Regions from separate parts of the Pseudoduganella dura genome, predicted to be linked through region 2. Evidence: riboswitches for the same ligand, from Rfam matches in the RefSeq annotation. Region 2 holds a riboswitch; each other region holds the start of a gene.
What was found. Region 2 has a riboswitch for cobalamin ahead of GJV26_RS09815 (TonB-dependent receptor domain-containing protein). Riboswitches for the same ligand answer to the same signal wherever they lie in the genome.
Positions count from the first base shown of each region.

Region 1: another riboswitch for cobalamin. It lies ahead of GJV26_RS21145 (TonB-dependent receptor); the one in region 2 lies ahead of GJV26_RS09815 (TonB-dependent receptor domain-containing protein).
Region 3: another riboswitch for cobalamin. It lies ahead of GJV26_RS04055 (cobaltochelatase subunit CobN); the one in region 2 lies ahead of GJV26_RS09815 (TonB-dependent receptor domain-containing protein).

Region 1 is NZ_WNWM01000002.1:4,827,857-4,835,634, reverse strand. Features, by position in the region: gene GJV26_RS21160 (TonB-dependent receptor) at 1-694, shown strand, start outside; gene GJV26_RS21155 (PepSY domain-containing protein) at 708-2,225, shown strand; gene GJV26_RS21150 (hypothetical protein) at 2,265-2,552, shown strand; cobalamin riboswitch at 2,623-2,847, shown strand; gene GJV26_RS21145 (TonB-dependent receptor) at 2,919-4,976, shown strand; gene GJV26_RS21140 (class I SAM-dependent methyltransferase) at 5,043-6,824, shown strand; gene GJV26_RS21135 (PDDEXK nuclease domain-containing protein) at 6,886-7,778, shown strand, end outside.
Region 2 is NZ_WNWM01000002.1:2,218,641-2,226,418, reverse strand. Features, by position in the region: gene GJV26_RS09835 (cobyrinic acid a,c-diamide synthase CobB) at 1-620, opposite strand, end outside; gene cobO (cob(I)yrinic acid a,c-diamide adenosyltransferase) at 620-1,240, opposite strand; gene GJV26_RS09825 (ABC transporter ATP-binding protein) at 1,237-2,010, opposite strand; gene GJV26_RS09820 (FecCD family ABC transporter permease) at 2,028-3,050, opposite strand; gene GJV26_RS09815 (TonB-dependent receptor domain-containing protein) at 3,107-4,960, opposite strand; cobalamin riboswitch at 5,035-5,263, opposite strand; gene GJV26_RS09810 (histidine phosphatase family protein) at 5,292-5,849, opposite strand; gene GJV26_RS09805 (adenosylcobinamide-GDP ribazoletransferase) at 5,854-6,636, opposite strand; gene cobT (nicotinate-nucleotide--dimethylbenzimidazole phosphoribosyltransferase) at 6,636-7,691, opposite strand; gene GJV26_RS09795 (response regulator transcription factor) at 7,733-7,778, shown strand, end outside.
Region 3 is NZ_WNWM01000002.1:881,844-889,621, forward strand. Features, by position in the region: gene GJV26_RS04055 (cobaltochelatase subunit CobN) at 1-3,689, opposite strand, end outside; cobalamin riboswitch at 3,789-4,005, opposite strand; gene GJV26_RS04060 (putative bifunctional diguanylate cyclase/phosphodiesterase) at 4,229-6,334, shown strand; gene cynS (cyanase) at 6,411-6,854, opposite strand; gene GJV26_RS04070 (tetratricopeptide repeat protein) at 7,345-7,778, shown strand, end outside.

The sequences.
Region 1 (7,778 bases), 2.6 Mb from region 2:
GCCTTCGCTGGCGTTGTACGGCCAGTACGCGAAGGCGGCGGATCCGATCGGCGCCCTGCTCTTCCTGTCGACGGCCAACAGCAGGTTCGACAGCGCCAGCGGGCGCCAGCTCGAAATCGGCGTCAAGCACGCGTCCGCGAACGGTGCCGAGTGGACCCTGGCCGTGTACGACATCACCAAGAACAACCTGCTCACACGCGATCCGGCCAATCCTTCGCAAAGCGTGCAGGTGGGCGAGCGCTCGTCGCGCGGGATCGAAGCGACGGTGACGGCGGCGCTGGCGCCGGGCTGGCGCATCGAGGCCAATGCCTCGCTGCTGCGCGCGCAGTTCGAGGACTTCAATGAATCGTCCGGCGGCAAGGCGGTTTCGCGCGCCGGCAACACGCCGCCGGACGTGCCGAGGCGCCTGGCCAATGTGTGGCTGAACTGGGATTTCGTGACCGCCTGGACGGCCAGCGCCGGCCTGCGCTACGTGGGCGAGCGCTACGCCGACAATGCCAACACGCTGAAAATGCCGGGCTACGCGGTGACCGACCTGTCGCTGCGCTGGCAGGCGGCGCCGCGCACGGGCGTAACGCTGCGCGCGGCCAACGTGTTCGACAAGCGCTATTTCACGACGGCCTACTACATGCCGCAGCAGTGGTTCTACGGGCCGGACCGCAAGGTCGACCTGATCGTGAACCACCGCTTCTGACCGGAGGCCGAGCGTGAACCCGGGTGCCCGCGCAAAGCGGTATCTCTATCTGTTACACCGGTGGACAGGCATCGTCATGTGCGTGCTGATGGCGCTCTGGTTCGCCAGCGGCATGGTGATGCTGTTCGTCGGCTATCCGAAGCTCACGCCGGCGGAGCGGCTGGCCGCGCTGCCGGTACTTGCCTTGCAAGACTGCCGCATCGATCCGGGGCAGGCGCTGGCGGCCGGCGGTTTGCCGGACACGGCGTCACTGTTGCTGACGACGATCGGCGGCAGGCCGCATTACGTGATGCGCGACGGTGCCGGCGCCCTGGCGACCGTCGATGCGCTGACCGGCGAGAAGCGCGGCACCGCCCGCCGCGAGGCGGCCGTGCGCGCCGGCAGCGCGTTCGCAGCGGGCGCCGCCGCGCGTTACACCGGAACCATGCTTGAGGACCGCTGGACGCATTCGCGCGCGCTGAACCCGCACCGGCCGCTCCATGTCGTGGAGCTGGGCGATGCGGCGGCGACCCGCGTCTATGTATCGTCCACGACCGGGCAGGTGGTGCTCGATGCGCCGCGCGCGGAGCGCTGGTGGAACTTCGTCGGCGCCTGGCTGCACTGGCTGTACATGCTGAAGGACCAGCCGGTCGACCCCGTGTGGACGTGGACGGTGATCGCGCTTGCCACCGCCGGCGTGCTGTCTTCCGTCACGGGCATCGTCAACGGCCTCTGGCGCTGGCGCTTTTCCGGCCGCTACAAGAACGGATCCCGCACGCCGTATCGCGAGGGCGCGATGCGCTGGCACCACATGCTCGGCCTGACGTTCGGCCTGGTCCTGTGCACCTGGATTTTCAGCGGCCTGATGTCGATGAATCCCGCCGGCATCTTCGATGCCAGGGGAACCAGGCCCGACACCGCGGCGATGCAGGCCGGCAGCCCGGCGGCATCGCGCCTGCCGCCGGGTGTCCACGCGATCCTCTCCTTGCTGGCCGGGGAAGGCTTCGCGGCGCGCGAACTCGAATGGCGCGTGCTCGATGGCGAGCCGTTCATCCTGGCGCGCGGCACGGCCGATAATACCCGCATCATCCGGGCATCGGCGAACGGCTACGCGGTACTGGGCGGGTGGCCGGAGGAAAAGCTGCGCCGCGCCGCTGCAAGGGCACTGCCTTACCCGGTTGCCTCGTTCGAAAAGCTGGCGGCGTACGATGCCTGGTACTACGCCCGCGACGAAGCTTCGATGTATGGGGGCGATGCGCGGCGCCTGCCAGCGCTGCGCGTCGTCTTTGCCGACCCGTCGGCAACGTGGATGCACATCGACATGCATACCGGCCAGCCCGAGCTGAGCGCCGACCGGTCGCAGCGCGCCGGGCGGTGGCTGTTCAACCTCTTGCACAGCTGGGACCTGCCCTCGCTGCTGGCGGCAAACCCGCTGCGCATCGCCGTGCTGATCGTATTGAGCAGCGGCGGGCTGCTGCTCAGCGCGACCGCCGTGGTCATCGCGTGCCGCCGGCTGCGGCCAGCGCGTAGAATGCACCCTTTGAGCAAGTAACCAAGCAAGTAACCAAGCAAGTAACAACGAGGATACAACGTGAAAAAAGCAGACCTGGCAAAGAACGACGCCAAGAAATTGATGGGCAAGATGGTGGCGCCGGGTACCACGGGGTTCGGCAATGCCGCCGCCCCCGCCGTCGACAAGCGCGAACAGCGCAAGCGCGACCAGGCGCTCGGCCTGGTGCCGTTCGCGGTCAAGCTCAACAGCGAGCTGGTGAAACAGCTGCAGGCGCTGGCCACCGAAACCGGGCAGGACCTGAACGCCACCGTGGCCGACGTGCTGGCCAGGGGCCTGGCCGCCGGTACCGGCGCGGCGAAGAGCTGATCCAGGGCCGGCACGCGCCGGTCTTTCCTCCCTTACGGCGCCCCACCCGGGGTTTGCCGCGGGTTTGCGGCTATAATCCCGGCCGTTTGGTGCCCGCGCACGTGTTCATGTGCGCAGTTAAACGGGAAACACATGGCTGACGTTCCAGCCGAAAGTGTGCTGCCCCCGCAACGGTAAGCAAGCGCCGTCCAACGACGGCAGGCTGTCTCTTCATGCCACTGTGCTTTTCAAAAGCATGGGAAGGTGGGACGGTTCCCTTGCCAGCCCGGATACCGGCCAGACAGGTGGCGCGGGCGACATCGCCGGCGCTGTTCAGCCGTGCCCACGGGGAGTGGGCGGGGCTGTCATCCGTCTCCATCATCCGCCATGAACAAACTGATCCTCGGCCTGGCCGGGACCCTGTGCGCGTCCGCCGCACAAGCGCAAGCACCCGAACAACCCGCCGAAAATACGGCCGCCACCGTCCAGGTGCTGGGCAACTACGACAACGGCGTCGGTACGTCGGACGCCGCCAGCGCCGGCACCGTGACCGCCAACCTGATTGCCAGCCGCCCCGCCCTGCGCCCCGGCGAGGTGCTCGAATTCGTGCCCGGCGTGATCGTCACGCAGCACAGCGGCGACGGCAAGGCGAACCAGTACTTCCTGCGCGGCTTCAACCTGGACCACGGCACCGACTTCGCCACGTTCGTGGACGGCATGCCGGTCAACATGCGCACGCACGCGCACGGCCAGGGTTATACGGACCTGAACTTCCTGATCCCCGAACTGGTCAACCGCATCCGCTACCGCAAGGGCCCGTACTATGCCGACGAAGGCGACTTCGCCTCGGCCGGCGCCGCGCACATGGGCCTGGCGGACAGGCTGCCGGCCGGCCTGGCCACGCTGACGGTGGGCGAGAACGCCTACCGCCGCGGCCTGGTCGCCAACTCCACCGCGGCCGGCAACGGCAACCTGCTGTATGCGCTGGAACTGGCGCACAACGACGGCCCGTGGACCACGCCGGAGGCGTTCCATAAAACCTCGGCGCTGCTGCGCTACAGTGCCGGTAGCGCCGCAGACCGCCTCAGTGTAACGGCAATGGGCTACAAAGGCGCGTGGCACGCCACCAGCCAGGTGCCGCTGCGCGCCGTGCAGGATGGCCGGCTCGGCGAATTCGACGCGGCGGACGCCAGCGACGGCGGGCGCGCCGCGCGCTACAGCCTGTCCGCCGAATGGCGCCGCCGCGGCGCGGACACGCTGTGGCAGGCCATCGCCTACGCGGTCCGCTCGGACCTGACCCTGTTCAACAATTTCACCTACTTCCTGGACGATCCAGAAAACGGCGACCAGTTCAAGCAGACCGAGCGCCGCAAGATGACGGGGCTCGACGTGTCGCACACGTGGTTCGGCCAGCTTGCCGGACGCCCGATGGAAAACGCGGTCGGCGTGCAGGGCCGGTTCGACCGCATAGCGCCGGTCGGGCTGTATGCCACGACCGGGCAGCGCGTGCTGCGCACGATCGCCGAATCGCGCGTGAGCGAAGCCAGCGCCGCCGCGTGGCTGCAGAACACCGTGCAATGGACGCCCTGGCTGCGCTCCATCGCCGGCGTGCGCTACGACCGCTACCGTTTCGACGTGGCCAGCTCGATCCTCGAGAACAGCGGCACGGCGAACGACCATATCGCCTCGCCCAAGCTGTCGGTGGTGCTGGGGCCATGGGACAGGACGGAGTTCTTCGTCAACTACGGCGAGGGCTTTCACAGCAACGATGCGCGCGGCACCACCGCCCGGCTGTCGCCGCGCGAACGGGAGCCGGTCGATCCTGTGACGCCTTTGGTGAAAACGCGCGGTGCGGAACTGGGGCTGCGCACGGAGCTGGTACCGGGGCTGCAAAGCTCGATGGCGCTGTGGCGGCTGCGCTCCGGCTCCGAGCTGGTGTTCTCCGGGGATGCGGGCGACACGGCGCCGAGCCGGGGCAGCAAGCGCTCCGGCATCGAGTGGAACAACCACTACATCGCCAGCCGGTGGCTGCTGCTCGACCTGGACCTGGCATATTCGCGGGCGCGGTACACGGAGCATGATCCGGCCGGGGATCGCGTGCCGGGGTCGGTCGAGAAGGTGGTGGCGTTCGGGGCCACGGTGAACGATGTGGGGCCTTGGTCGGGGGCGTTCCAGATGCGCTACTTCGGGCCGCGCCCGCTCATCGAGGACAACAGCGTGCGGTCTTCATCCACTGCCATCGCATATCTGCGGGGCGGATATCGGATCGACCGGCGGTGGCAGGTGTCGGTGGACGTGTTCAACCTGTTCGACCGGAAGGCCAGCGATGTGGATTACTACTATGCCTCACGGTTGCCGGGCGAGGCTGCCGAGGGCGAGGAGGATATTCACTATCATCCGGCGGAGCGGAGGACTGCGCGGGTGACGTTGCGGGCGGTGTTCTAGTCAGCCACGTATTACCCTGTTCCAGACTAAAATCGTTCGTGGCTTCCCGGACCGGACTTGCACTCGATGACATCGATCCCCTACTACGAACAACATGCGGCCCGGCTGGCCGGTCAATACGAATCGCTGGCCTTCGAGGATGTGCATGCCGGATTACTGGATGCCCTTCCCGCACCTGGCGGAACGGTGCTCGACGTTGGCGCCGGCTCCGGCCGTGATGCCGCCTGGTTCGCGGCAAATGGATACGATGTCGTTGCAGTCGATCCGTCCGATGCCATGCTCGCCCAGGCGCGCCGGCTTCACCCGTCGGACAGGATCCATTGGCTCTCCGACAGCCTGCCGGACCTGGCAAAGGTCCGGCGCCTCGGCCTCAACTTCGATCTCATTCTTCTGTCAGCCGTGTGGATGCATATCCCTCCGGCGGACCGCGAGCGGTCGTTGAGAAAGCTGGCTACGCTGCTTGCTCCCAAAGGACGCATCGCGATCAGCCTGCGCCTTGGCGCGCCTGATACCGAGCGGGCGATGCATGAGGTTTCACTCCTGGAGCTGTCGGCCCTCGCCCAGCGGTTCGGACTGCGCATGGTCCGGACCAGCGACAGCCAGGACAGGCTGGGACGGGCCGATGTCTCATGGACGAATGTCGTATTGGGCCTGCCGGATGACGGCCTCGGCGCCCTTCCCCTGCTGCGCCACCTGATACTGGTCGATGAAAAGGCATCCACATACAAGATCGCGCTGCTGCGCGTTATCGCCCGCATCGCCGACACCGCCTCGGGCCTGGCCCGTTACGAATCGGAATCGGTCGTGCTTCCTCTTGGGCTGGTATCGCTCTTCTGGCTGCGCATGTACAAACCGCTGATCGAGAATCAGTTGCCGCAGATGCCGGCTTCACGGCTGGGTACCGGGCCGGGGTTCGTCACCGATAATTTTCATGCCTTGCGGTCGGTTACAACCGTCGAACTGGGTATCGGTTCCATGTTTGCAGGGGATACGGCAAGGCATCTGCACCGGAGCCTGTCGGAGATCTCGCAAGTGATACGGGACATGCCGGCCAAATACCTGCGCTGGCCATCGAGCGACCGTCCGATTTTTGAAATCACCCGGCGCCGGCAGATGTCGACGCCGCAGCAACTGCGGATCGACGACGCTTTCCTGTGGAGCTTTGGCGACTTCCGCGTTCCGCTCGAGGTCTGGCAGGCGCTGACCCACTACAATGTTTGGATCGAGCCGGTGCTGGTGGCCGAGTGGGTCAGGCTGATCGAGGCTTACTCCGGCAACCGTGTGCCGGACGTTCGCATGCTCGCACACAGGCTGCTCGCATGGGCCGACCCTGTCCGCGATACCAGTTTTGCCAGGGCAGCGGTCGAGCGCATACGCGCGGAGGGCAAACCGGTGTATTGCGTATGGACCGGGGCACGTTTGCGGGACGAATACGATGTCGATCACTGCTTCCCGTTCTCCGCATGGCCTTGCGGCGATGCCTGGAACCTGATGCCTTCCGCGCGTAACATCAATATCCAGAAATCCAATCGGCTTGTGACACAGGCAGCATTGGAACGCGCCAGTGACTGGATAACGGCGTGGTGGGCAGATGCGTTTCTCGGCCAGGGTGAAGCGCAGCGCCAGCGATTCTTTCTCGAGGCCGCGCAGACGTTGCCGCTACTCGTGGCCAGTCCGGGGACAGCGGATATCATCGACGCTATGAAAATGCATCGCATCAGACTGAGCAAGGATCAGGGACTGCGCCCCTGGGAGCCTGGCGAGGTTGGGAATCGAAAGAGGATGACAACCAGTGAATTGGCATTTCCTGATGGGAGTGCTGTGAAAGAATTGCCGGTCAACCGATGATCAATCACTTGCAACCTGATGGGCTCACTGTCCAACCATTTATGTTACCGCACGCCGCATCATGACCGACCAGCGCCCGACATCCCTCTCCCCCGTACCCGCAGGCTACGCAGACTGGCTGGCCGAACTGAAGACGCGCATCCAGACAGCCCGGCAACGCGCGGCACTGGCGGTCAACCGCGAACTGGTGCTGCTCTACTGGCAAATCGGCAGCGATATCCTGCTTCGTCAAGGCCGCGAAGGCTGGGGCGCCAAGGTGATCGAGCGGTTGGCGCACGACCTGCGCACCACCTTCCCTGAAATGAAGGGGTTTTCGCGTGCCAACCTGATGTCGATGCGAGCTTTTGCCGAAGCCTGGCCGGAACCGGAAATTGTCCAACAGGCTGTTGGACAATTACCATGGGGCCACAATCTGATGCTGCTCACCAAGCTCAAGGATAAACAGCTACGGCTTGCCTACGCCCAGCGCGCTGTCGAACACGGCTGGTCGCGCAGCCTGCTGGGCATGCACATTGAAACACGCTTGCTGGAACGCGAAGGCCAGGCGCTGACCAATTTCGAGGCGCGGCTGCCCGCGCCGGAATCCGACCTGGCCCGGCAAAGCCTGAAAGACCCCTACCTGTTCGATTTTCTGGATATCGGTGCGGAAGCCACTGAACGCGCCATCGAAACCGCCCTCGTGCAACACGTCACCCGCTTTTTACTGGAACTCGGCGCCGGTTTCGCCTTCGTCGGCCGGCAGGTTCCGCTGGAAGTCGGCGGCGACGATTTCTTCATCGATCTGCTGTTCTATCACTTGAAGCTGCGCTGCTATGTCGTGATCGAACTCAAGGCCGACAAATTCAAGCCGGAGCATCTGGGCCAGTTGAGCTTTTACCTCACCGCTGTCGATGCGCAAGTGAAGAGCGAGCACGATGCGCCCACCATCGGCCTGTTGCTCTGCAAGAGCAAGGT
Region 2 (7,778 bases):
TCGTCGAACGCCAGCTGGTCGGCCAGCTCGTCGAGAATGTCGTCCACTTCGTCCACTTCGTCCGGCAGCACCAGGCCCAGGTGGCGTTCCGGCAGCGAGCGGCCCTGCTTCGGCAAGGTGGCAAGCAGCGGGATGTCGCGCAGGGATGTCTTCACCATCAAGGCGTGGCCGGCGCTGCCGACGCGGTTGGCGATCACGCCGGCCATCGTCACCGGCCCGTAGTCGCGCAGGCCGTGCACCAGCGCACCGGCGGTTTGCGCCATCGCGCCCGCGTCGATCACCGCCAGCACGGGCACGCCGAACTCGCGCGCCAGGTCGGCCGCGGAAGGCGTGCCGTCGTACAGGCCCATCACGCCTTCGATCAGGATATCGTCCGCCTCCAGCGCCGCCTGGGCCAACAGCCGCTGGCAGCGTTCGCGGCCCACCATCCACAGGTCCAGCGATTCGACCGGGGCGCCGCTGGCGCGGCCGAGCACCATCGGATCGATGAAATCGGGGCCGCACTTGAACACGCGCACGCGGCGGCCGGCACGCACCAGCTTGCGGGCCAGTGCCGCGGTCACGGTGGTCTTGCCCTGGCCGGACGCGACGGCGGCGATCAATACCGCGCGGGTGCCCATCACCACTCCGTTCCGGCCTGCGCCGCGATACCGGCCTTGAACGCGTGCTTGACCACGTTCATCTCGGTGACGGTATCGGCGATCTCGATCAGCTCGGGCGGCGCGCCGCGGCCGGTGATGACCACGTGCTGCATGGCCGGGCGCTCCAGCAGGTCGGCGATCACCGTGTCGACGTCCAGGTAGCGGTACTTCAGCGCGATATTCAGTTCATCGAGCACCACCATGCCGATTGCCGGGTCGGCAAGGAAGCGCTTGGCCTGTTCCCATGCTTCGGCGGCCTTGGCGACGTCGCGCTCGCGGTTCTGTGTTTCCCACGTGTAGCCTTCGCCCATCGCGTGGAAGCCGACCTCGTCGGGAAAGCGGCGCAGGAACTGTTCCTCCCCGGTGGCCATCGCACCCTTGATGAACTGCACGATGCCGACCCTCATGCCGTGGCCCAGCGCGCGGATCGCCATGCCGAAGCCGCTCGAGCTCTTGCCCTTGCCGTTGCCGGTGTTGACGATGATGATGCCGATCTGCTTGTCGGCGGCGGCGATCTTCGCATCGATGATCGCCTTCTTGCGTTCCATCCGCGCGCGGTGGCGCTCGTTCAGTGCCGCGGTATCGTCGGGAGTGGTCATGCGGTAGCCTCTGTGGGAATGAAGATCGTGCGCGCGCCGTGGCGCACCGTTTCGATCGGATGGTGCAGGTAATCGGACAGGATGCCGGCCTGCATCACGTCGTCGCGCGCGCCGGCCAGCCAGCGGCCGTCGCCCATCAGCAACAGCGCGTGCGTGGAAATGCTGTGAGCCAGGTTCAGGTCGTGGCCGATCATCACGATGGTCTTGCGCTGTTCGCGGCACAGTTTCGCCAGCAGGCCCATCACGCTGACCTGGTGGGCCAGGTCGAGCGCGTTGGCCGGCTCGTCGAGCAGCAGCAGCGGGGTGTCCTGTGCCAGCAGCGCGGCGATGGCCACGCGCTGGCGCTCGCCGCCGGAGAGCGTGCGCACGTCGCGCGAGGCGAGGTCGTCGACCTCCATCGCAGCGAGCATGCGCAGCGCGATCGTGTGATCGTCGCTGTCTTCCCAGTAGCGCTTGCCATGGTACGGGTGGCGGGCGGACAGCACGGTTTCCAGCACCGAATAGGCAAAAGCGTCGCTGCGCGACTGCGCCAGGAAGGCGCGTTCGCGCGCCAGCGCTTCGAGCGGCCAGTCGCCGAGCGCGCGGCCATGCAGCAACACGCGGCCGCCGTCCGGTTCGCGCAGGCCGGCCAGCGTGCGCAGCAGCGTGCTCTTGCCGGCGCCGTTGCGGCCGATCACGCTCCAGCATTCGCCGTCGCCGACCTGCCAGTCGAGGTGTTCGGCCAGCACGCGGCCGCCGGCCGTCAGGCGCAATCGTTCCGTGGCGATCATGTTTGCGGTGGCGATCGTCATTTGCGCAGCCGGTGCAGCTGATACAGGAAAACGGGTGTGCCGATCAGCGCCGTGACGACGCCCACCGGCAACTGCTGCGGCGCGATCACGGTGCGCGCCAGCGTATCGGCCAGCACCAGGTAGGCGCCACCGGCCAGCGTGGCGGCCGGGATCAGCAGGCGGTGATCCGGCCCGAACGCGAAGCGGACCGCATGCGGCACGATCAGGCCGACGAAGCCGATGCTGCCGGCAGTGGTGACGGCGCTCGCCGTCAGCAGGCCGGAACAGAAGAACAGGCCCTTTCGCAGCGCGCCGACGCGGATGCCCAGCGTGCTGGCCGCCTCGGCGTGCAGGGCCAGCACGTTCATCGAGCGCGCGGTGCGCAGGGCGAACGCCAGGCCGGCGGCCAGCACGATCCACGGCAGCCAGCGCAGCGGCGCGCCGCCCAGGTCCCCGATCATCCAGAACACCATCGTGCGCAGCCGGCCGTCCGGCGCGATCGACAGCATCAGCGAAATCAGGGCCGAGCATGCGGCGGACAGGATGGTGCCGGTCAACAGCAGCAGTGCCGTACCGCCTTCGGCCGCGCTGCCGCCGCGCATGTCGCGCCGCGCCAGCAGATATAACAGCATGGAGACGGCCACCGCGCCGATGAAGGCGGACAGGTCGACCATCCAGGCGGCGCACATCATCATCATGGCGAACAGCGCACCGACGGCCGAACCGGCGGAAATGCCGAGCACGTAGGGGTCGGCGAGGGGGTTGCGCAGCAGCGTCTGCATCATGACGCCGGCCAGCGACAGCGTGGCGCCGGTCACGAAGGCGGTCAGCGCGCGGGTGGCGCGCAGGTCGAGCAGGGTGGCCGCGAGCGAATCGGCGCGGCCGTGCAGCAGTTCATGCAGCGCGCCGGGCAGCTCGGCGAGCGGAATGGCGACGGAGCCCGTGGCGCCCGCGAACAGCAGGCTGGCGATCGACGCCAGCAGCAAAGCGGCGGTGACAATGCCGGTGCGGTAACGCAGGTGGGCGGAAATTGGGTGCATGCTCTGCCTTGATGATGGGTTGCCCGGCGCGGCGGCACCAGGCAACCCGGCACTGCTTATTTGAAGCCGTAGCGAAGGGCGGCGAACACGTTCGAGCCGCCGGTCTGGTAGTAGCGTGCCAGTTCGTAGTTCCTGTCGCCCACGTTATTCCAGCGTACCAGTGCCGACCAGTCGCCGCTGAAGCGATAAGTGGCATACAGGTTCACCAGGCCATAGCCCGCCAGGCGGTTGCGGTTGCCCGCGTCGTCGAAGCGGTCGGACGACAGCTGCAGCTCGGCGCCAGTCTTTACCGCGCCCAGGTCGTACTCGGCGATGAAGTTGGCGTGACGCTTGGCGCGGCGCTGCAGGCGCTTGCCGGTGGTCTCGTCCTTCGGGTCCTGGAAGTCGGCGTTCGCCGTCAGCAGCAGGTTGCCCATCTTGCGCTCGGCCGACAGCGACAGGCCTTCGAGCAGCGCCTTGTTGACGTTGTAGGCGCAGCCGAAGCTGTAGGTCACTTCCGGCGTGTTCGGGAATGGACACGGGCTGGTGCTCAGCAGCAGGTCGGACAGCTTGTTGTGGTAGTACACGGCGCCCAGCTGCGTGGTGCCGTCGTCGTAATGAATCCCCCCTTCGGCATTGCGGCCTTTTTCAGGACGGTTCGCCGGGTTGCCGTAGCTCGGGTAATACAGTTCGTTGTACGACGGTGCACGGAAGCTGGTGCCGAAGCTGGCTTCGGCGCGCAATGCACTGTTGAAGCGGTAGCCATAGCCCACCGAGCCGGTGGTCTTCGAGCCATACTCGGAATTGTCGTCGTGGCGCACGCCGATGTTGGCAAGGTGCGCGCCGCGCTTGACGCTGTAGCTGGCGGCGATCGCATTGGTGTGGCGCTTGCGGTTCAATGCCGTCGTGGAGCCGTCGACCTCTTCCTTGCGGTGTTCGTACAGCACCTGCAGGTTGTCGGCGCCGATGCGGAAATCGTTTTGCCACGTCAGGGTGCTGGTCGTGGTGTCGATCTGGCTGAAGCCGAACGGGCCGGCGCCGTAGAACGAGCCGGACTTGTCGCGCGCCTGCGAGGCCTGCACCAGCATCGTCCAGAACGGCAGGATCTGGTTGCGCGCATAGACGCCCACGTTGCTCAGCTTTTGCGTGTTGTAGGCGGCGAAGTCATTGCTGTCGTAATCCGACTCGGTGTCGGTGTACAGGAACATCGCGCCCAGTTCATGGCCCGGGGAAAGCCGGTAAACCACCTGGCCGGCCGCACTCTTGCGGTCGTAGCCGTCGTCGTCGGGATCGAAGCTGAAGCTGCCGCTGCGGGTTGCCGAAAAGCCGTCCGAACGTTCCTTGGAAACCGAGAACGAGTAGCTGAGCTGGTCGGTGCCGCCGGAGACAGCCGCATCGGCGGCGAACGTGCGGTCGCTGCCGCCGCCCACCGATGCGGTGACCGATGGCGCGCCCTTGCCCTGTTTCGTGAACAGCTGGATCACGCCGCCGATCGCATCCGCGCCATACAGCGTGGACAGCGGGCCGTAGACGATCTCGATGCGGTCGATGGCCGACAACGGAATGCCGTTCCAGCTGGCCGAACCGGTCGAGGCGGAGGCGATGCGCACGCCGTCCACCAGCACCACGCTCTGGTTGCCGTTGGCACCGCGGATGAACACGTTCGACGTGGTGCCGGGGCCGCCCGTGCGCGAGACCTCGAGGCCGCGCTGGCGCTGCAGCAGTTCGGTGATCGAGCCGGCACCGGAGTTGGCGATCTGTTCGGCGGTGATCGTGACGGTGTCGCTGATCACTTCGCTGGCCAGCGTGGGCGTGCGGGTGGCGGTGACGATGATCGAATCGATGGCGGTGGCCTGGGCGTGGGCGGCCGGCGCGGCAATGGCGAGCGCCAGCGACGCGAGCGCCGCCTGGGATGCGAGAGGAGAGGTCATGGCAAATCTTTGTAAAGTGGAGCAACCGGTCAACGTCCCCGCAGGCCGGATTGAACAGAGCCGCTCTCTGAAAAGCGGCTCCACCTGGATTGGCCGGTATCCGGGCTGGCGGGCATCACCGTCCGACCTTCCCATGCGAACGCACAGTGGTTGTCGCGGACGGCTGCCGCGCTGCGATCGCTCGCGCGCGGCTGCCTGCTTACCGTTGCGGGGGCAGCATACGTTGGCCGAGGGCGGCTTCGTATTTCCCGTTTAACTGCGCTCGAGGACTCGAACGCGGGCACCAAAACGGCGCCATTATAAAGGATTAATGCCAGGTATCAGGCTGCAATCAATCGGGCCCGACGCCCACGGCAAGGCGCAGTACCTCGCCGTAGGCGATGCGGTGCGGGATCGCGGCGGCGGCCAGCGCGGCCTGTTCGGGCGGGGCGCCGCCGGTCATGGCGGCCAGCAGGCGCATGGTGCCTGCATGGCAGATGACCACGGCGCGTTCGCCGGCGCGCAGGCGGATGTCCGCCAGCGCGCCGGCAACCCTGCGGGCCACGTCGAGCACGCATTCACCGCCGCCGGGCCGGTCGTGCAGCAGGTCGGCGGCCCAGGCATCGACTTCGGTGCGCGGGATATCGTTCCAGCTGCGCAGCTCCCAGCCGCCGAAATCCATCTCGGCCAGCCTTGCGTCGAAGCTCACGTTCGCCGCCAGCAGGCGCGCCAGGGCGGCGCAGCGGCGCAGCGGGCTGGAAAAGACCATGGCGTCGCCCGGCAGGCCTGCGGCTTGCAGTGCCGCGTGCACCCGCGCCAGCTCATCCGGATCGGGCGGCAGGTCGCTGCGGCCATAACAGAGGCCCTCCGCCGCCAGCGGACGGGGATGGCGGACCAGGATCAGCTCCACCGCGTCAACTCCACCGCGCCAGCACGCACAGGTAGAACACCGCCTCGGTCAGCTGCTGAACCGCGCCGAGGCAATCGCCGGTGTAGCCGCCGAGGCGTCGGCGCAGCTTGCGGGCGAACCACAGCGTGACGAGCGCCATCGCGAAGCCGCCCATGGCGATGCCGCGCCATTCCAGCCAGCCCAGGGTCGTTGCCGCCAGCACGGCCGGCGCGCAGCAGGCGGCGGCGATCAGGAATTCGATGCCGGTCATCTGCTGTGCCATCGGCTTGGCCTTGCCCTTGGCGCGCGCGTAGTCCATCCGCCAGATCAGGCTTGCCGCCATCAGCCGTGACAGCGGATGCGCGACGCATAACGCGGCAACCGCCGCCAAGGGCCCCAGGTGTGCCAGCGCGGCGCACTTCACGGCCAGCAACAGGATGATGCCGATCGCGCCATAGGCGCCGATGCGGGAATCCTTCATGATGTCCAGCGCCCGTTCGCGTGTCATGCCGCCGCCCAGGCCGTCGCAGGCATCGGCAAAGCCGTCTTCGTGGAAGGCGCCGGTGAGATAGATGCCGGCAGCGGTGGACAGCAACACGGCCACGGCCGGCGGCAGTACGAGCGCCGCGGCCCAGTAAACGGCCGCGGCGACGAGGCCAACGACGAAGCCGACCAGCGGGAAATAACGCGACGCGTGGTGCAGCCAGTGCGGCTGGAAGCCCACCCAGCGGGGAATCGGCAGGCGCGTGAAGAACTGCAGCGCGATGAAGAACAGCCGCAGCTGCAGCACGGCATCGGGTCGCTTCATCAGCTCTTTTCGCTGACCTGGGCCGATGCGAAGGTGGCCATGCGGTTCAGGAAGTTGACGGCCGCGTGCACCAGCGGCAGGGCCAGCGCGCTGCCGGTGCCTTCGCCGAGGCGCAGGTCCAACTGGAGCAGCGGCTTGCCGCCCAGCGCCTCGAGCATTTGCCGGTGACCGTGTTCATTGGAACAGTGCGCGAACACGCAATAGTCGAGGATCGCCGGCTGCAGCCGCGCCGCCACGAGCAGGGCGCTGGTGACGATGAAGCCGTCGATCAGCAGCACCATGCGGCGCTCGGCGGCGCGCAGCATCGCGCCGGCCATCATGGCGATCTCGAAACCGCCGAAGGTGGCCAGCACGTCCAGCGGTTCCGTCACGCCGGCATGCCGCGCCGCGGCGGCTTCGATCACGCGGCCCTTGCGCAATACGCCATCCGGCGCCAGTCCGGTGCCGGCGCCCACGCAGGCGGCTGCCGGAATGCCTGTCAGCTTGTGCATCAGCGCGGCGGCGGCCGTGGTGTTGCCGATGCCCATCTCGCCGAAGCCGATCACATTGCCCGGCAGTGCATCGACGAGCGCCGCGCCAGCGCCCCGCGCCTGCGTGCACTGGCCGGGCGTCATCGCCGGCTCGACCGCGAAGTTGCGCGTGCCATGGGCGATCTTGCGGTCCGTGAGGCCGTCGCGCGGGCCGAAATCATGCGCCACGCCCGCATCGACGACCTGCAGCGTGCAGCCGTTCTGCGCGGCGAACACATTGATCGCGGCGCCGCCGGCGAGAAAATTCTCGACCATCTGCCATGTCACGTCCTGCGGGAAGGCCGAAATGCCTTCGGCCACCACGCCATGGTCGCCCGCGAACACGAGGATCGCCGGCGCTTCGATCGCCGGCGCGGTGGTGCGCTGGACCAGGCCGATCTGGTGTGCGAGGGTTTCCAGCACGCCCAGGCTGCCGCGCGGCTTGGTCTTGTTGTCGATGGCGTGCGCGAGGCGCGCGGCCAGGCCGGCGTCGGCCGTGGGTGCGATGAGCGGCACGACAGCGGGCGCGGTGGAGGGCAGGTTCATGGATGGAGGGCCGAAGGCAAAGCGGGAATTATAATGGCGCAATGCGCATCCTTATCATTGAAGACAACCCCGACATCGTTGCCAACC
Region 3 (7,778 bases), 1.3 Mb from region 2:
GCATAGCCATGGTCCATCAGCGGCTTGAGCCACGCGGGATTCAGGAAGCGGCCGCGCAGCTCGCCCAGCAGCGCGGCGGCCAGCGGCTCGACATCGGCGCGGCCGGGCTGCGCGTGCTGCAGGATCAGCGCGTCCGGCACGCGGCCGGTGCGGCCTTCGACCGCCAGCGACAGGCCGCCCAGGTAATCGAACGCGTCGTTGTTGTCCAGCAGGCCGTACAGGTTGCTGGCGCGGCCGTGGTAGGTGCGGGCGATGCCGTCCAGCGCCGCGTCGAATGCCGCATGCTGCGCCTCGCCGCCCGCGTCGAGGCCATACGCGTGGCCCATCCGGTTGCGGTAGGCAGCGCCGATTTCATCGCGCTCGCGCCATGCCCCCGAACGCTCGGTCAGGCGGTTGACGCCGGTGCCATAGGCCCCCGGCGCATCGCCGAACACGCGCTGCGCGGCGGCGCGGCCAGCCTCGGACCCCGGCTGGCCGGCACGCACCAGCGCGCGATACCGGGCCAGCCATTCGTTCGCGACCCGGTTGCCGGCCACGGGTTCGCCGCCCCATTCGACGCTGCCGCCCAGCGGCGCGAGCGCCGCCTGCAGCGCCTCGCGCAACGCCGGGTCCTGCCCGGCCAGTGTCCCGGCCGATGCCGCCAGGGCAAGCCGGCCGGCGCGGTCGATCAGCCGGATCAGGTTCGGATACAGGTCGCGGAACAGGCCGGAGGTGGTCACCAGCGCATCGCGCCGCTTCGCGCCGGGCCTGAGGCGCACGCCGGTGACGATGCCGCGCGCGTTCCACTCCGGCTCGGCGCCCATCATCGCCAGCGCGAACGCCACCATTACGCCTTCGTCGCGCACCGCGTCGGAGGCCCACAGGATGATGCCTTCGCTGCCGGCGGCATCGGGAGCGCGCGCGATCGCCTTGTCGGCCAGGCTCGCGCCGAGCTGGTAGCCGAGCCTGGTCGGCAGCAGGTCGCCGTCGACCGCGTGGAAATTGCGGCCGGTCGGCAGCGACTCGGGCGAGCGCAGCGGATCGTTGCCCTTGCCGGGCTCGATGTAGCGGCCGTCCAGGCCGGCCAGCAGCGCCTTCATTTCGAGGCGGGGCGAATCGGCCAGCTTCGCGGCGACGGCGGGATCGTCGATGCCGCCCTTCTTCATCGACCCGAGCATCAGGTCGATCGATTCCTGCCGCCACGGCCGGCCGAAGACGTGCAGCCCGTGCGGCATGAATTTTTCCTGCAGCTTGGTCAGATAGTGGCCGATCTCGTGGGCCAGCAAATCGTCGTCGGCCGCATCGTAGCCGATGCCGCGCACCGCCAGCACATCGGCCATCGACGCTTCCAGCTCCGCCTTCAGGTTCAGCGCCGCCACGCGTTCGCGCATCAGGCCGGCCGCCTGCGTCTTCAGCGATTCCGAGCTGGCCGCCTCGTAGCTTTCCACCACCTGGCGCAGCGCCAGCAGCTCGTCGTACAGCGGCGTGCTGGCCAGCGGCGGCGTCAGGTGGTCGACGATCACGGCCAGCCCGCGCCGCTTGGCCTGCGTGCCCTCGCCGACCCCGTCGACGATGTAGGGATAGATCCCCGGCAGGTCGCCGGCGATCAGGCTCGGGTAATCGTCGCTGGCGAGCCCCACCGCCTTGCCGGGCAAGAATTCGTATGTCGAATGGCGGCCCACGTGCACCAGCGCATCGGCCTTGAAACGGTCGCGCACCCAGTGATAGAAGCCGAGGTACTGGTGCGGCGGCGTGATGCTGGTATTCGCATGCAGCAGTTCCTCGTCGACTTCCCAGCCGCGCGGCGGCTGCGGGCCGATGAACACGTTGCCGAACACGAGGCCCGGCACCAGGAGCCTGCCGCCGTCCACCATGACCTTGCCGGGCGCGCTCCCCCACCCTTTCAAGCCTTCGATGCCATAGCCGGCCACCTTGCGGCTCAGCCGTTCCAGTGCGGCGCAACGTCGTGCCGCGCGCACGTCGAGGCAGGCGCGGTAGCCGTCGCCCAGCGCGGCCAGGTCGCGGATCGCGGCCTCGCGCAGCGGATGATCGGCGCCCTCGACCAGGTGCTGCAGCTCCTTGACGATGACGTCCACCTGCTTGCGGCCCAGCAGCCATTCGCCGGCCGCTTCCGCTTCCAGCACGTCCACGTGCAGGCGGCCAAGAAGGCCGTTCGTCATCTCGCCCTGCACGCGCGGCGGCAGCGTGGCGAACCAGCGCGCGTACTCCGCGGCGGTCAGGCTGTTCACGCTGCCGGCCAGCTCGCGCAGCGCGGCGCGGTCTTCCGGCAGGTTGACGCCGTGCGCCATGATCCGGTCCAGCAGCGCCCCGGGCGACGCCGGCAGGTCGCCGACTGTGTAGCCGGCGTCCTTCATCGCGTGCAGCATGTCGAACAGCGAGGCCGGCACGTCGAGGTTGTCGGCGCCGATGTTCTGCCGGCCCGGCGGATGGTTGTAATAGATCAGCGCCACGCGCTTGTCGCGGTTCGGCTTGTCCCGAAGGGCCAGCCAGCGCGTGACGCGGCCTGCCAGTCGCGCCGTTTCATCGGCCAGCACCACCGGCGGCCGGTTCTCGATGCCGGTCAGCCTGTCGCGCTGCGCCTGCCCCAGCGCAGCCACCACGATCGGCTGGCCGATGCCCTGCAGTTCCGGCAGCGCCACGCGGTATTGGACGGAATCCGGCGGCAGGCCGTCCGGCGACAGGCGCCATTGCAGCGCCGTGCGGTCGGACAGCCGGATGGCCTTGAATACGGGGACATCGAGCCGCCTGAAGGCGTCCGCCACGGCTTCGCGCCCTTCGGCCGCGCCCACCACGAAATCCTGCAGCACGACCAGCGCCGCCGGCCGGGCCGGCGCGACCAGTTCCGGCAGACGCTCCAGCGCTTCGCGCGACGCGCCGCCCCAGCGCGTGAGCACCTGCACGCACGGCTGCCCGCCGGCCTCGATGCGGCGGCACACCGCGGCCGGCACGGCGGCATCCATGTTCGCCAGGTCGAGCACCACCACGGTGGGCCGGGCCGCCAGGCCCAGCCGCGCGCCGTTGCCCCACGCCGCGGCATCGGCCAGTTCGCGCCCGCCGGCGCGCACCCGTAACGTCGGCTCCGGCCGCGGCCCCGCCAGCGGCGCGGCCGGGTGCAGGCGATGGGCGAACAGCGCTTCGGTATTGTCGACGCCGCCGGCCTGCCACACGCGCCGCGCCGCGAGCCAGCGCATTGCAGCCGGGTGGGCCTGCGCCGCCGCCAGGGCGGCCGGCGACGGCGCCTCGGCGGACAGGTCGCGCAGCGTTTCGGGCGGAAAATCGCGCATGGTGCGTTCCTTGTCACCGCCGGGTTGGCCGACCGCTTCGCGGCTCATCAGGCTCAGGCCCGCTTCGCCGTTGAACGCCAGCACCGCCGTCCTTGCCTTCGCATGGCGCGCCAGCGCATCCTTCAGCCGCTGCGCCGGATCGCCGAACAGGGACACGGCAAGGATGGTGTCGGCCTGGCCGACCAGCCGCGCCGCCTCCTGGTCGCCGGTGGCCATCCACTGTGCCGGCGTGCGCAGCACGATGCGGTCGTTCGGGTGCCGGGCGAGATGGCGGTGCGCCGCCTCGATCGCCACCGGCGCGGCGCGCTCGGTGACGACGGCGAACAGCGTGGCGGCGTACCCGCGCGCGCAGGCGGCGATGCACAATAGCGCGGCCAGTGCGCGCACGAATGGGGAAATGCTCAAGGTAGTCCGACCGTCCCGACCGTTTCCCGGCCGGCGCCTGCGGCAACCGGAAGGAACAGGCGATGAAAACGCAACAGGCAGGACCCCTCCCCGGGCCCGGCACATCCATTGCAAACGGCCGGTCTTCTGGCTTGCCGTCGTCCTTCCCGGTTCGTGCCTTCCCGTGCGCTGCACAGTGGCGGTTGAACCGGGTCGTCAGGCTTACAGCAGCGGGGGCTGCGCCGGACTGGCGGGGATCGACATCCCGCGCATCACCGGCTTCCCGTTTCACCCCCTGGCCGAAAGGCGGGAGGGCACCGTTTGCTCAAGCGGCGGATTCTACAGGCAATGATGGCGGTTTGTCACGACGGCCGCGGCGCTGACAAACAACACACGCTGGCGAAAAGACAGTCACGATATTTCCTGATGGCATTGATTGGGGTATAGTCATCGTGACCTGGACAATTCACCGATACCAGGCCCGCTTTCCGTTGCCACCCTTGCCGCCGCAATCGTTGTCCACAACATTCGATCGTCGGCGCCTCTCCTTATTCCTGCCGATGACTGCACAAACCTCCGATCTGATGTACCGCCTGCTGGTGCAGGGCGTGGTCGACTACGCGATCTACACGCTGACGCCCGAAGGCATCGTGTCGAACTGGAACGCGGGCGCGCAGCGCGCCAAGGGCTACACGGCGGGCGAGATCGTGGGCCGGCATTTCGAAGTGTTCTACAGCGCCGAAGACCGTGCCGCGGGGCTGCCGGCGGCCGCGCTGGCAACCGCGCGTGCCGAATCGCGGTTCGAAGCGGAAGGCTGGCGCCTGCGCAAGGACGGCACGCGGTTCTGGACCAGCGTGGTGCTCGACGCGATCCATGACGACGACGGCAAGCTGGTCGGCTTCGCCAAGATCACGCGCGACATCACCGAGCGCCACCAGCAGCAGCTGAAACTGATCGAGTCGAAGGAGCTGGCCGAACAGTACAGCCAGCAGATGGCATCGCTGTCGCACTTCCTCGAATCGGTGATCGCCAACATCCCCGCCAGCGTGCTGGCGCAGGACGTGGGCACGGGCGAGATCCTGCTGGCCAACGGGCAGGCGCGCCGCCTGTTCGCCGGCACGGATGCCGGCAGCAGCGCCGACCTGAAAGGCCGGCGCATGCGCGACTGCCTCGATGCGGACGTTGCGCAATATATCGAGCGCCTGGCGGCGGCTTCGGCGGGCGGCCAGGCGACCGACGACGGTCTGGTGCAGACCCCGCTCGGCCCGCGCACGCTGCGCAGCCGCACGGTGGTGGGCAGCCGGCCCGACGGCGAGGGCGACTATATCCTGATCATCACCGAAGACGCGACCGACGAACTGGCCGCCTATGCGCAGATCCACCACATGGCCCAGCACGACGGGCTGACCAACCTGCCGAACCGCACCTATTTCCACGAGCGCCTGGCAGCCGCGATCAGGGACAGCGCGCAAGAGCACACCCATGCGGCGATCCTGTGCCTGGACCTGGACAACTTCAAGAACATCAACGACGCGTTCGGCCACGGCTTCGGCGACAAGATCCTGCTGACGCTGGCCGGCCGGCTGAAGAAATGCCTGCGCGAGCACGATACGCTGGCCCGTCTCGGCGGCGACGAGTTCGCGGTCGTGATTCCCCGCGTGCGGCGGCTGGAGGAAGCGGAGCAGGCGGCGCAGCGCCTGATCGACGCGGTGGCGCCGGCCTTCGCGGTCGATGGCCACAGCTTCTCGGTGGGCCTGTCGATCGGCATCGCGATCTCGTCGCCCGACGGCAGCACGGCCGAGCAGTTGCTGCGCTTCGGCGACATGGCGCTGTACGAAGCCAAGCGCAACGGCCGCAACCGCTATGAACTGTTCCGCCCCGAGCTGGAAGCCGCGTCGCGCGTGCGCCGCCAGATGGAAATCGACCTGCGCCGCGCGCTGCACCGCGGCGAACTGCAGATGCATTACCAGCCGATCATCGAAAAGGAAGGCTGCCGCATCTGCGGCTACGAAGCGCTGATCCGCTGGCACCACCCCGTCAGGGGCCTGGTTGCGCCGATGGAATTCATCCCGCTCGCCGAGGAAACCGGCCTGATCCACGAACTGGGCGCCCGGGCGCTGAACCTGGCATGCCAGGAAGCGGCGACCTGGAGCAACGGCGAAACCATCGCGGTGAACCTGTCGCCCGTGCAGTTCAAGAGCACCGAACTGGTGAAGACGGTGGCGCTGGCCCTCGAGGATGCGGGCCTGGCGGCCGGACGGCTGGAACTGGAAATCACCGAGTCGGTACTGCTCGCCAATACCGACGGCAATATGCGTACGCTGCAGGCCCTGAAGGCGCTCGGCGTGCGCATCTCGCTCGACGATTTCGGCACCGGCTATTCGTCGCTGAGCTACCTGCGCTCCTTCCCGTTCGACAAGATCAAGATCGACAAATCGTTCGTGCGCGACATGGGCGAAAGCCGCGAGGCGATGGCGATCATCCGCGCCATCATGGGTTTGTCCAGCAGCCTGCTGATCGAGATCATCGCCGAAGGGGTCGAGACCGAGGAGCAGTTCCGGCAACTTCAGGACGAAGGCTGCTCGCACTTCCAGGGCTACCTGTTCGGGCGCCCGGTGGCCGCCGAGCATCGGGTAGTGGCGATCGAGGAACGGCGCGCCGCCTGAGCCTCCGCCTCTGCGCCACCGCGGAACATGACAGCGCCCGAAGCGCACCATGCCGGTGCACCGCGGACGGCAGTGCTCAGTACGTCTTGTAAGGCAGGAACTTGCCGGACATCGTGATGCTGACCCGGTCGCCGGCCGGATCCGGTTCGCGCTGCATGTCCATCCGAAAATCGATGGCCGACATGATGCCGTCGCCGAATTCCTCGTGGATCAGCGCCTTGAAGGTGGTGCCGTACACGCTGACCAGCTCGTAGAAGCGGTAGACCAGCGGGTCGGTCGGCACGGCCGTCGGCAGCGAACCGCGGTACGGCACCTGCTGCAGCACCAGCACCGCCTCTTCCGGCAGGCCGAACACCTCGCCGACGATCGCCGCCTGGCGCGCATCGAACGTCATCTGACCCAGGCAGCCGGCCGTCACCCACTCCTTCGACAGGCCGACCTGCGCGGCGACGTCGCACCATTTGATACCATTGCGGATCTTGGCGGTCATGATCATTTCGGTGACGTCGGTGCGTTGCATGTTTTGTCCTTTGGGATGGGTGGAAAGTAATGTGGCAGCGGGCCGCGGGCATTGGGCCCGGCCAACCCCGGGTTGCCATCACCAACGAGCAGCATTTATCGTGCCAGATGAAGCCGCACTACCGGAACTTCACCATAAGGGTCGGCTGTGCGCCGTCTTGAGCCGATCAGGACGCCCGGCCGTCGAAGCCCGAGCGCACATCGGTTACGCCGGCCGCAAATCAGATCGGGGTTATTGCGGGCAGGCCGGATCATCCGGGCAGCCCTTCCAGGACTGCTGCCGGCATTGCCGGATTGGCCCTGGCTTCGATTCGTCTGCATAGACGGCAGTAGGCCGCAACGGGGCTGCAATCAAGGGGTGTTTCTCAAGACAATAACCCCAAAGCGGATGGCCAATAGCATGGGGGTCTCGTTACAGTTACACAATGCCATATTGCCACATGGAAACTTGTGAGATAATGTTCTAACTTTTGTCCACTGAGCTATTGAAGATGCGAGTCTCCCAAATCTGGCGATCTGTTTTTACTTGTTCGATCATCTACATTTTTATGGCGGCAGCAGCCAACACATCGGTAGACGCCAACGCATCAGAGAAGCAGGCACCGCTGAAAGCCAGTACAGCGGCCTCGACCGTTGATCAGCGCTCATTAGAAGAGCTCGAAGTACTCGCCCGTACTGGAGACGCTGGGGCAAACTATACCCTCGGGGTACGCTACGCTAAAGGTCTTGGGGTGTCCGCAGATCCCATCAAAGCTTTTTCCCGGATGCGTTCCGCTGCACATCAGGGGCACCCGGATGCGCAAACTGCTGTTGGGCTCTATTATCTTTTCGGCACCGGAACGAAAGCCAGTCCGCAGGATGCAGTCAAATGGCTTAGCTCTGCCGCGACACGGGGAAATATTGAGGCCCAAGGGATACTAGCGGA